4 regions of the Ensifer sp. MJa1 genome follow, and region 3 is predicted to be linked to each of the others. Evidence: riboswitches for the same ligand, from Rfam matches in the RefSeq annotation. Region 3 holds a riboswitch; each other region holds the start of a gene.
The links. A riboswitch is a leader RNA that binds a small molecule or an ion and turns the genes downstream of it on or off. The one in region 3 is predicted to bind cobalamin.
Positions count from the first base shown of each region.

Region 1: linked by a shared signal. The riboswitch ahead of MKZ91_RS06840 (aromatic ring-hydroxylating oxygenase subunit alpha) and the one ahead of nrdH (glutaredoxin-like protein NrdH) in region 3 are both predicted to bind cobalamin.
Region 2: linked by a shared signal. The riboswitch ahead of MKZ91_RS01805 (DUF1636 domain-containing protein) and the one ahead of nrdH (glutaredoxin-like protein NrdH) in region 3 are both predicted to bind cobalamin.
Region 4: linked by a shared signal. The riboswitch ahead of MKZ91_RS16215 (CbtB domain-containing protein) and the one ahead of nrdH (glutaredoxin-like protein NrdH) in region 3 are both predicted to bind cobalamin.

Region 1 is NZ_JAKUMO010000003.1:351,139-353,331, reverse strand. It holds gene MKZ91_RS06845 (DUF6656 family protein) at 1-454, opposite strand, end outside; cobalamin riboswitch at 770-972, shown strand; gene MKZ91_RS06840 (aromatic ring-hydroxylating oxygenase subunit alpha) at 1,077-2,193, shown strand, end outside.
Region 2 is NZ_JAKUMO010000001.1:345,896-348,088, forward strand. It holds gene MKZ91_RS01800 (hypothetical protein) at 123-323, opposite strand; cobalamin riboswitch at 480-695, shown strand; gene MKZ91_RS01805 (DUF1636 domain-containing protein) at 801-1,214, shown strand; gene MKZ91_RS01810 (ABC transporter ATP-binding protein) at 1,237-2,028, shown strand; gene MKZ91_RS01815 (ABC transporter substrate-binding protein) at 2,039-2,193, shown strand, end outside.
Region 3 is NZ_JAKUMO010000002.1:343,728-345,920, forward strand. It holds gene nrdE (class 1b ribonucleoside-diphosphate reductase subunit alpha) at 1-466, opposite strand, end outside; gene nrdI (class Ib ribonucleoside-diphosphate reductase assembly flavoprotein NrdI) at 436-852, opposite strand; gene nrdH (glutaredoxin-like protein NrdH) at 865-1,086, opposite strand; cobalamin riboswitch at 1,483-1,707, opposite strand; gene MKZ91_RS04345 (acyl-CoA thioesterase) at 1,862-2,193, opposite strand, start outside.
Region 4 is NZ_JAKUMO010000011.1:15,256-17,448, forward strand. It holds gene MKZ91_RS16205 ((2Fe-2S)-binding protein) at 1-217, shown strand, start outside; gene MKZ91_RS16210 (CbtA family protein) at 258-1,055, opposite strand; gene MKZ91_RS16215 (CbtB domain-containing protein) at 1,251-1,427, opposite strand; cobalamin riboswitch at 1,470-1,732, opposite strand; gene MKZ91_RS16220 (TetR/AcrR family transcriptional regulator) at 1,731-2,193, opposite strand, start outside.

The DNA.
Region 1 (2,193 bases), on a different contig from region 3:
CGTTCGGTTCGATGGCGACGGCGAAATACATGCGTGAATAGCCGGTCTGGATCCGCTCGAAGAAGTGCTTTTCGTCGCCGAGTTCGCAGAAGAAGTTGGCGAAATAGAACGACCAGGTGATGTCCTTGGCAGGCGCAACGGGGGTGCGCGCCGCCGTCACGTGGCAATAGCCGAGGTGCGGCCGCCCGGCGAGCGTGCGGTGGAAGATCATCTTGGGGAACTGGATCGATGAATGGAAGCCGTTGATGCGCTTGTGCGTCGTGTCGCCGGCGGTCGCCAGTTTCTTGCCGGTCCGGTCTGCGACTTCCTCGTAGCTCAGATACCGGCGCTCGCTCGGCATCCATTGACGGCGGTTGATCCGGCCGGTGCGCAGGAACTCTGTATGGACAGCCGCCTTCGCCGGGGTCGCCGGCGGCCTTTCGGCCGCTGCATCGTAATACTTGAACTTGCTCATGATCGTCAGCGCGCCATCTGCCTGTTGGACCCACTCGTCCGCCGGCAAGGCTAATGGCTTATGGTTAATGAAAGATTTCGCCGCGAGGTGATGGAGAAGTCGGGCGGGTCATGAAGTCATGTCGCAATCTGGCGAAGCTCTCACGCGCTCGCGCCATGCCGGGCCGAAAACGCGGCAATTGCCGGTTTTTTGATCTATCTATCTGTTTATAAAGCGAAACATTCTGCGGTTTCGCCCTTCGTAACTTCATTGATGCGTGTCGTCTTTCTGGAAACGGATGTCGCTATCTGGCAGCTGCCGGCATGGGTTCCACGCTTACATATCCTCACTCAAGGTGCCGCCTTTAAGGGAGGGCGGAGAATTGGGAAGCCGGTCAAATCCCGGCGCTGCCCCCGCAACGGTGGTGGAGCGAAAGCCTCGGCAAAAGGCCACTGGACGGTTTCGTCCGGGAAGGCGCCGGGCAGGTCCCCAAAGGACGGCTCCTGAGCCCGGAAACCAGCCTTGACAGACATAACCGTAACGGGTTGCGGCGGGCAGCCGGATCGGAGCCTCAAACGCATGGGCATGCGCCCGTGCGGGTTCCTGTCCTGCCTCTCCGAAACATGGCGCATGAGGACAGGACATGGACATCAGGAACGATATGCTTCGCAGGCTGAAAGGCCGACGTGACGGCTACAGCCTCGATCGGGCCTTCTACATCGATCCCGACTACTACCGGCAGGATCTGGAGAACATCTGGTACAAGGACTGGCTGTTCATCGGCCATGACTGCGAGATCCCGAGGGCCGGCAATTATTTCACCGTCCAGGTGGGAGATTTCCCCGTCGTCATCACCCGCGATCGCCAGGGCACGATCCGGGCACTTCACAATTCCTGCCGCCACCGCGGCTCTCGCGTCTGCACGCAACACAAGGGGTCATCGGCAAAGCTTGTCTGTCCCTATCACCAGTGGACCTACGAGCTCGACGGCAGCCTGCTCTTTGCGCGCCAGATGGGCGAGGACTTCGACAAGGCGGCCCACAGCCTGAAGCCGATCCATTGCGAAACGGTCGGCGGCTACATTTTCATCAACCTGTCTGAAAATCCGATGGACTTCGCGGCCTTCCGCGAACTGGCCTTGCCCTACCTCGCGCCGCATCGCCTCGGCGAAACCAAGGTCGCCTTTGAAAGCACGATCATCGAGAAGGGCAACTGGAAGCTCGTCTGGGAAAACAACCGCGAGTGCTACCATTGCGCCGCCAACCACCCGGAGCTTTGCCGCACCTATCCGGAAGCGCCGACGGCAACCGGCGTTCAGGGCGCCAAGGACGATCCAGTGATTGCCGCGCACTGGGCAAAGTGCGAGGCGGAAGGGCTTCCGAGCGAGTTCAAGATATCGCCGACCGGACAGTTCCGCGCCGCCCGCATGCCGCTCGTCGACGACGCCGAAAGCTATACCATGTCCGGCGCGCGCGCCGTCCGCCAGGCCCTGTCGGCAGGTGTCCACCAGCAACAGATCGGTACGCTTTTGATGTTCCACTATCCAACGACCTGGAACCACGTGCTCGCCGACCATGCCATCACCTTCCGCGTCCTGCCGCTCGGCCCGGAACTGACGCAGGTGACGACGAAGTGGCTCGTCAACAAGGATGCGGTCGAGGGCGTCGACTACAACCTGGAAGAACTGACCCACGTCTGGACCGAGACCAACGACCAGGACCGTCAGATCGTGGAGGAAAATGCCTTTGGCATCCGCTCGC
Region 2 (2,193 bases), on a different contig from region 3:
GGGGTTACGTGAGCGTAACGTACGTTACGTTTCAGTGCTTTGCCGGGAATGCGGCTTCCAGGTGGCGGTGTCCTCGATGCCCAAGAACGTTGCTCCCGCCAGATCCCTCGTCGGCATTTCAACTATGGTGTTGTAGCTGTCGCGTTGTCTGGCGGCGTCCCGCGCATGAAACCTTTGCCGGCTATGCTTGCCGTCGAGGTCTCCTTCGACATGCGCAACGCTGCTTCACGCAGATGCCGTTGCGTGGCAGGCTGGGCGGCGACATCGAGGATCTTGCCGCCGGGCTTCAGCGAAGCCAAGGATACGCCGGTCGCCGCCGTCACGCGAGGCTCTCGCCCGGAGCGGGCGGCCGAATGCCTGACGATCATTTCCTTGTTGATTTGTGTAATGTTATTTTATAACAGTCACGCATGACGAAACGCCGCATGTTGATAGAGCCCGAAGCAGACGCCCGCGCGGTTGTCACTTCAGCCGATTCATGCGAGGAAGGCGTTGATGGTGCTGCGTCCGCGACAATGCGGAGGCGGCTGAAAAGGGAACACGGAACGGACGACCCTGACGGGACCGAAACCGTGGCTGCCCCCGCAACTGTGAGCGGAAAGCGCATTCACACCATGTCACTGGCATCAAGCCGGGAAGACGTGGATGCGCCGCGACCCGCGAGCCAGGAGACCTGCCATCGAACCGATCAACCACAACGGACGGGGTGTTCCGATGGAAAAGAACTGGCTTTCGCACGACGGCTTTCCGTCCTTCTGCCGCTTCGCCATCTCCTGCCGTCACTCCGGCGGAGAGAGAAGATGGCCGAGCCGACTTCAAGACAGCACAAGATAACGGTCTGCACCGATTGCCGCCTTACCGGTGGCCCTTGCGCGCCCGGTGCCGAGCTCATTCAGCGCCTCAACCGCAGCATCGCCACGCTCGGGACACCGCTCGACCGTGACTTCTCGATCGCCGGCACCGTCTGCATGGCCGCCTGCACCCGACCCTGCACCATCGCCTTCCAGGCAACCGGCAAGGCGACCTATCTCTTCGGCGACATTTCGCCGGAGGAAGACATCGACGATCTCGTCAGCTTCGCCACCACCTATGCCGAGCGCGGTGATGGCATGACGCGTGCCGTCGAGCGCCCGCGCGGGCTGAAGGGCAAGACGCTCGCCCGCATCCCGGCGGCCATGCTCGTCTCCGAAGACATCGCCGGACGGTTCCAGTGAGACCGCGGGGAGGGACAGGATCATGAGCTGCACGTCGACAGGAGCCACGCTCAGGGTGGAGGGCCTGCGTTGGGGACCGCGTCCGGGCCTGACGCTGGTCGAGGATGTCGATTTTTCGATCGCGGCGGGAAGCCGGCTTGCGATCCTCGGGCCGAACGGTGCCGGCAAGACCTCTCTTTTGCGCTGCCTTTATCGCGCCGTGCAGCCGGATGCCGGCCGCATTGCCGTCGATGGCGTCGACCTCTGGTCGATTTCGGCACGCGAGGCGGCAAAGACAATCGCCGTCGTGCTGCAGGAAATGCCCGGCGATTTTCCCTTCAGCGTGCGCGATGTGGTGATGATGGGGCGGATCCCGAGACGCGAGGGCCTGAGCGGCTGGTCGGAGCTTGATCGCGAGCGCGTGGCTCACGCGCTGTCGCATCTCAATCTCGCCCATCTCGCCGGCCGGCAATTTGCCACGCTTTCGGGCGGCGAGAAGCAGCGGGTGCTGATCGCCCGGGCGCTTGCCCAGGAGCCGCGCATCATCATCCTCGACGAGCCGACCAATCATCTCGACATCCGCCACCAGCTCGAAATCCTCGAACTGCTGCAGACGTTGAAGCTGACGATCGTCTCGACGCTGCACGACATCAACCTTGCCGCCGAGTTCGCCACCGACGTCGCGATCGTGACGGCCGGGCGGCTGACGGCCTTTGGGACACCGGAGCAGGTCCTGAGCCCCAGGGCGCTCTCCGTAGCCTTCGGCGTCACCGCCACCGTCCACAGCACGGCCGCTGCCGGCAGCGCCCGTTTCTCCTTCTCACTTCCCCGATAGGATTTATTTCATGAAGATCAATATTGCCTCATCCACCGTCCTGTTCCTTCTCGCCGCGGCAACGCCGGCGCTCGCCCATCCGGTCACCATCAAGAGCTGCAACCGCGAGGTGACCTTCGATGCGGCGCCCAAGCGTGCGATCGCCAACGACGTCAACCTGGTGGA
Region 3 (2,193 bases):
TGATCTCGTCGACGAGATCGCGGGCAAACTGTTCGTCGCCGCGCGCTAGCGCCAGCGCCACCATGCAGACACGGTCCTCGTAGCGCTCCAGGTAACGCTTACCGTCGAAGGTCTTCAGCGTGTAGGAGGTGTAATATTTGAAGGCGCCGAGGAAGGTCGGGAACCGGAATTTCTTCGCGTAGGCGTGGTCGTAGAGATCGCGCACGAAATTGAAGGAATACTGGTCGAGGACCTCCTGCTCGTAGTAGCCCTCGGTCATCAGATAATCGAGCTTCTCGCGCAAATTATGGAAGAAAACCGTGTTCTGGTTGACGTGCTGGAGGAAGTACTGCTTCGCGGCCAGCCGGTCCTTGTCGAGCTGGATCCTGCCCTCCTCGTCATAGAGGTTCAGCATCGCGTTCAGCGCATGATAGTCGAGCGCTGCTTCTGTCGCCTTCAAGGGGCGTTCGAGTGTTGTGACGTCCAAAATCGTTCCATCCCGTTTCTGACATTGGCGACGTCCTCTTCGGTTCCGAGAAGCTCGAACCGGTAGAGGTAAGGCACTCGGCACTTGGCCGAGATCACGTCGCCGGCGATCCCGTAGGTCGCGCCGAAATTGCTGTTGCCCGCGGCAATCACGCCGCGGATGTGGGAGCGGTTGCCCGCGTCGTTCAAGAAGCGGATCACCTGTTTCGGCACCGCACCCCGGCCGTCGTCACCGCAATAGGTCGGCACGACGAGCACGTAGGGCTCGGATACCGTAAGCGTGTCCTTACCTTGCCTAAGCGGTATGCGGGCGGCGCGCAGGCCGAGCTTTTCGACGAAGCGATGGGTGTTTTCCGAACGGCTGGAAAAATAGACGATCAGGCCCATCGCCTCTGTCCCTCAGGAAAGCGAACCGATCATATCCGGGCGGAAACCGGCCCAGTGCCGCTCGCCGGCAACGACGACCGGAACCTGCCGATAGCCGAGACCCTGCACTAGTGCGAAGGCATCCGTGTCTTCGGAGATATCGACAATCCTGTAATCGATGCCCTGGCGGTCGAGCGCACGGGTGGTGGCGGTGCATTGCACGCAGGCGGGCTTGCTGTAGACGGTGATGGACATGGGTTCCTCAGATGTTGAGCAGAATTCGGGGCGCAGAAATTCAGTGGATCGCGCGGACGCGAACCGTGGGTTTGGCGACAGGGCGCAGGACGTCGTTCTCCGATCATCTCGACCGGAGTTGATGTCGGCGAACTGGCCCGGGGTCGGCTTCAGGCAACCGGGCCGGTAAATTCTGGCGGGGCGCCCGAAAAACGCCGTCGAAGCGACTCTTCAGGGCACGACCTTTCGATCAGGCGCGCAAAAATACGCACCCGTCCGCAGAAGGTGGATCTGTACTGGAAGAAACTGACATGACTTCACCCCGAAGCTTTCGGCAGGCCGCCGGGGAGATGTCGAGACGATCAGGCAGGCTCATCCTGCCACGCGCAACTCAACCCCTCCGGACACCCCGCCCGTGGACGTTTGGTGCTCAAGGCAGGTCTCCTGGCTTACGGGTCTCCGCTTCCGTCCCGACCTTCCCGCGGCCTCATGCCTCAGTGGTCCAATTCCGGACAGTCGCTCGCCGTCTACAGTTGCGGGGGCAGCTACGGCATAGCCGGGCAGAAATCCGCCGGCGCACCGTATTCCCGTCTTAGCTCCCTATCCTTGCGAATCGGAAGAACCTCGAACACTAGATATAGTAGTTCATCGCCAATCTTCGTCAATAGGTCTGGGGTGCCTGAGGCCGGGGCAAGGGGGTGATTTCTTTTGCGGTGTGGATAACGGGGAGTAAACGACCGTTCATCGCCGAGGCTGTGGATAGGGCGCACCCGGTGTTGCAGGCGCGCCCATCCTCCTAGCCGGTGAAAGCGGGCACGGGGCAATTGTCGGCGTCGACGGCAACCATGACAAAGGTTCCAGTCACCGTCCGTTGCCGGGTGCCGGTCAGAAGCTCTTCCGACCAGAGCTCGACTTCGATCGTGGCCGAGCTGCGACCGGTGTCCACGATGCGGGCAACGGATTCGATGATCGAGCCGATCGTGATGCGGTGCCTGAAGTCCATGCCGGTGCAGGAGGCGAGCACCGTCGTCCGGTGGCTCCTGCGCGTTGCGACAACGAAGGCAGCCTTCGTCATCTGCGCGAGGGCATCACCGCCAAACATGGCGCCGAAGCTGTTGGCCTGGTCGG
Region 4 (2,193 bases), on a different contig from region 3:
GTCGCCGCTCTATTCCGAAGAGCTTTGCTACGAGGAGATCGCTGCTGTCGATCCGGCAAGCGGCGAGCGGTTGTCACGCCAATACCGAATGCGCTGTGGCTGCTGTCTTTATTTCCGCACCGAGGGCGGCAGTTTCTGCGACACCTGTGTTCTTCTTCAGCCGGAGGCGCGCCGCGCCCGGCTGGTGGCGCATCTCATGCAAAACGGCGGGGCCTGAACCCCGCCGCCTCTTTGTTTCATCGCAGGATGCAGAGCGCTCAATGCGCCCTGACGAAGCGCTCGTTGATGAAGCCGGAGACGACGCCGAGCACGATCCAGAAAGCGAGCGTGGTGGCGAGCGCAGCAACGGCAAACTCGGCGCCAAGCACGGCCGGAACGTTGCTGGTGATATCGGCAGGCTGCGGCGCGCCGTAGACATGCGGTGCAGCGATGAGAACGAGGCCGGCGACCTTCGACACGATCTCTTCGCGCAAGACCACGAGGTAGAGACCGACGGCAGAAAGCGCCACGGTCAGCAGCCACCAGGTCTGGCGGTCGCCGAGTTCGGCGGCCGGGAAGCCCGGCAGTTCCGGCGGCAGGCCGATCGCCGGCAGCATGTGCACGGCGAGCCAGCCGCAGGCGCCCCAGAGCGCGCCGTTCCTGAGCGTGATCGGATAGCCGATCACCAGGCTGACGCCGGCAAGCAGAAGGCCGAAGCCGGAGCCGGTGACGAGATTGGCAATGAGCGTGCCGGAGAAGCGGCTCATGCCGAACATGATGCCGCCTTCTTCCTCATGCTCGCCCTCATGGGCGTAAGCCGGCGTGATCGGCGACAGGGCGTCGATGAGGGCGCCCAGCGGCGAGACGGCCTTGAGCGAGGAATGCTGCTGGCCTTCGGCAGCGGGCGCGGTCGTGCCCGGCTGGCCGGCCGGCTGTTCGGTTGCGGCCGGAGCCTCGCCTTCGAATTCTTCCGCATGCAGGATCAGCGGCGTGACCCGGAGTTCCTGGGCGCCGGTCATGAAGACACCGGCAATCAATCCAGCCACGATCGCGGCCAGAAGCGTTCTGACAATCATCTTGAAATCCCTCGATAACGGCAAAAGCCACGCGCTGCGGCGTGGTTTGTCAGCCTTTCCATGGTCTCTGCCATGCGGACGGTCCTTGCGCGCCGGGCACGCCGGGACGCACAAGCACGGACATCCGGCAAAGGCCGGATGCGCTCAGGTCCGCTTTGTCGACGTGGAACGTTGGTGACGTTCCGAAACATCGTCTTAGTGGCAGGGGAAGCCGTAGGAGTGGCGGGTGTCGTGCGCGGTGTCGTGCAGCACGGCCGAATTGGCAAGGCCGGCGCCGAAGACGAGGAAAGCGCCGATGAAAAGCGCGATGATACCAGCGGTCAGACGATCGCTGAGGGAGAGCGGGGTGCTCGAAATGGTAGACGTAGCCATGACAACCTCCGTGATGGCATCGGGAAATTCCCGGTTTGGGCCCTATGCCCGCATCGAGTGGCAGGTTTCCTGGCTCGCGGCGCTGGGCTCGATGCCCTCGACCTGCCTCGCCTTCCCAGTTCGGCCGCCCTCTCGCGGTCTCTTCCAGTGGCTTCTTCCGGATCGCTCCGAAATGGCAGATCGACGCCGTTCTACAGTCGCGGGGTCGGCCGTGATTTGAATGCCCAGTATGGGTCCATCCGTCACGTTCCCGTTTACTCCCGAAACACGTTCGTATTCCGGGAACCAATCGATCCCTGATGATTAGGAGCGTGTCACGGAGATGTCAATTGAGCCTGCGCCGCCCACCGCTTCGTCAGCGACAAAATCGCGGAGAATCATCTGCTTGTAGGCATCGACGATGCGGTCGCCTTCCGGCCGGTCGACCGAGACTGCAAGCCGCATGGTGCAGTCGCCGAGATGCATGATCAGAAAGGCGGCGCTGTCGATTTCCTCACGAGGCGTTTCGGGCGCAAATCGGGCCCACACGTCGGCAAGAAGCTTGCCGCCGGCCCGGCCTTGTAGAAGGTCGATCTCGCGCAGCGCCTTGTCGGCCTGCATTGCCGACCAGATGTCGCGCATCACGGGCTCGGCGAGGAACATATCGTAGTAGATGTCGAACAGGATGCAGAAGGCCTCGCGCAGTTCTGGAAGCGAGGTGACCTTGGCCAGTTCGGCGGCGATGCACGCGTTGCAAACTGCATTGTAGCGCTCTGCCAGGGTGCGC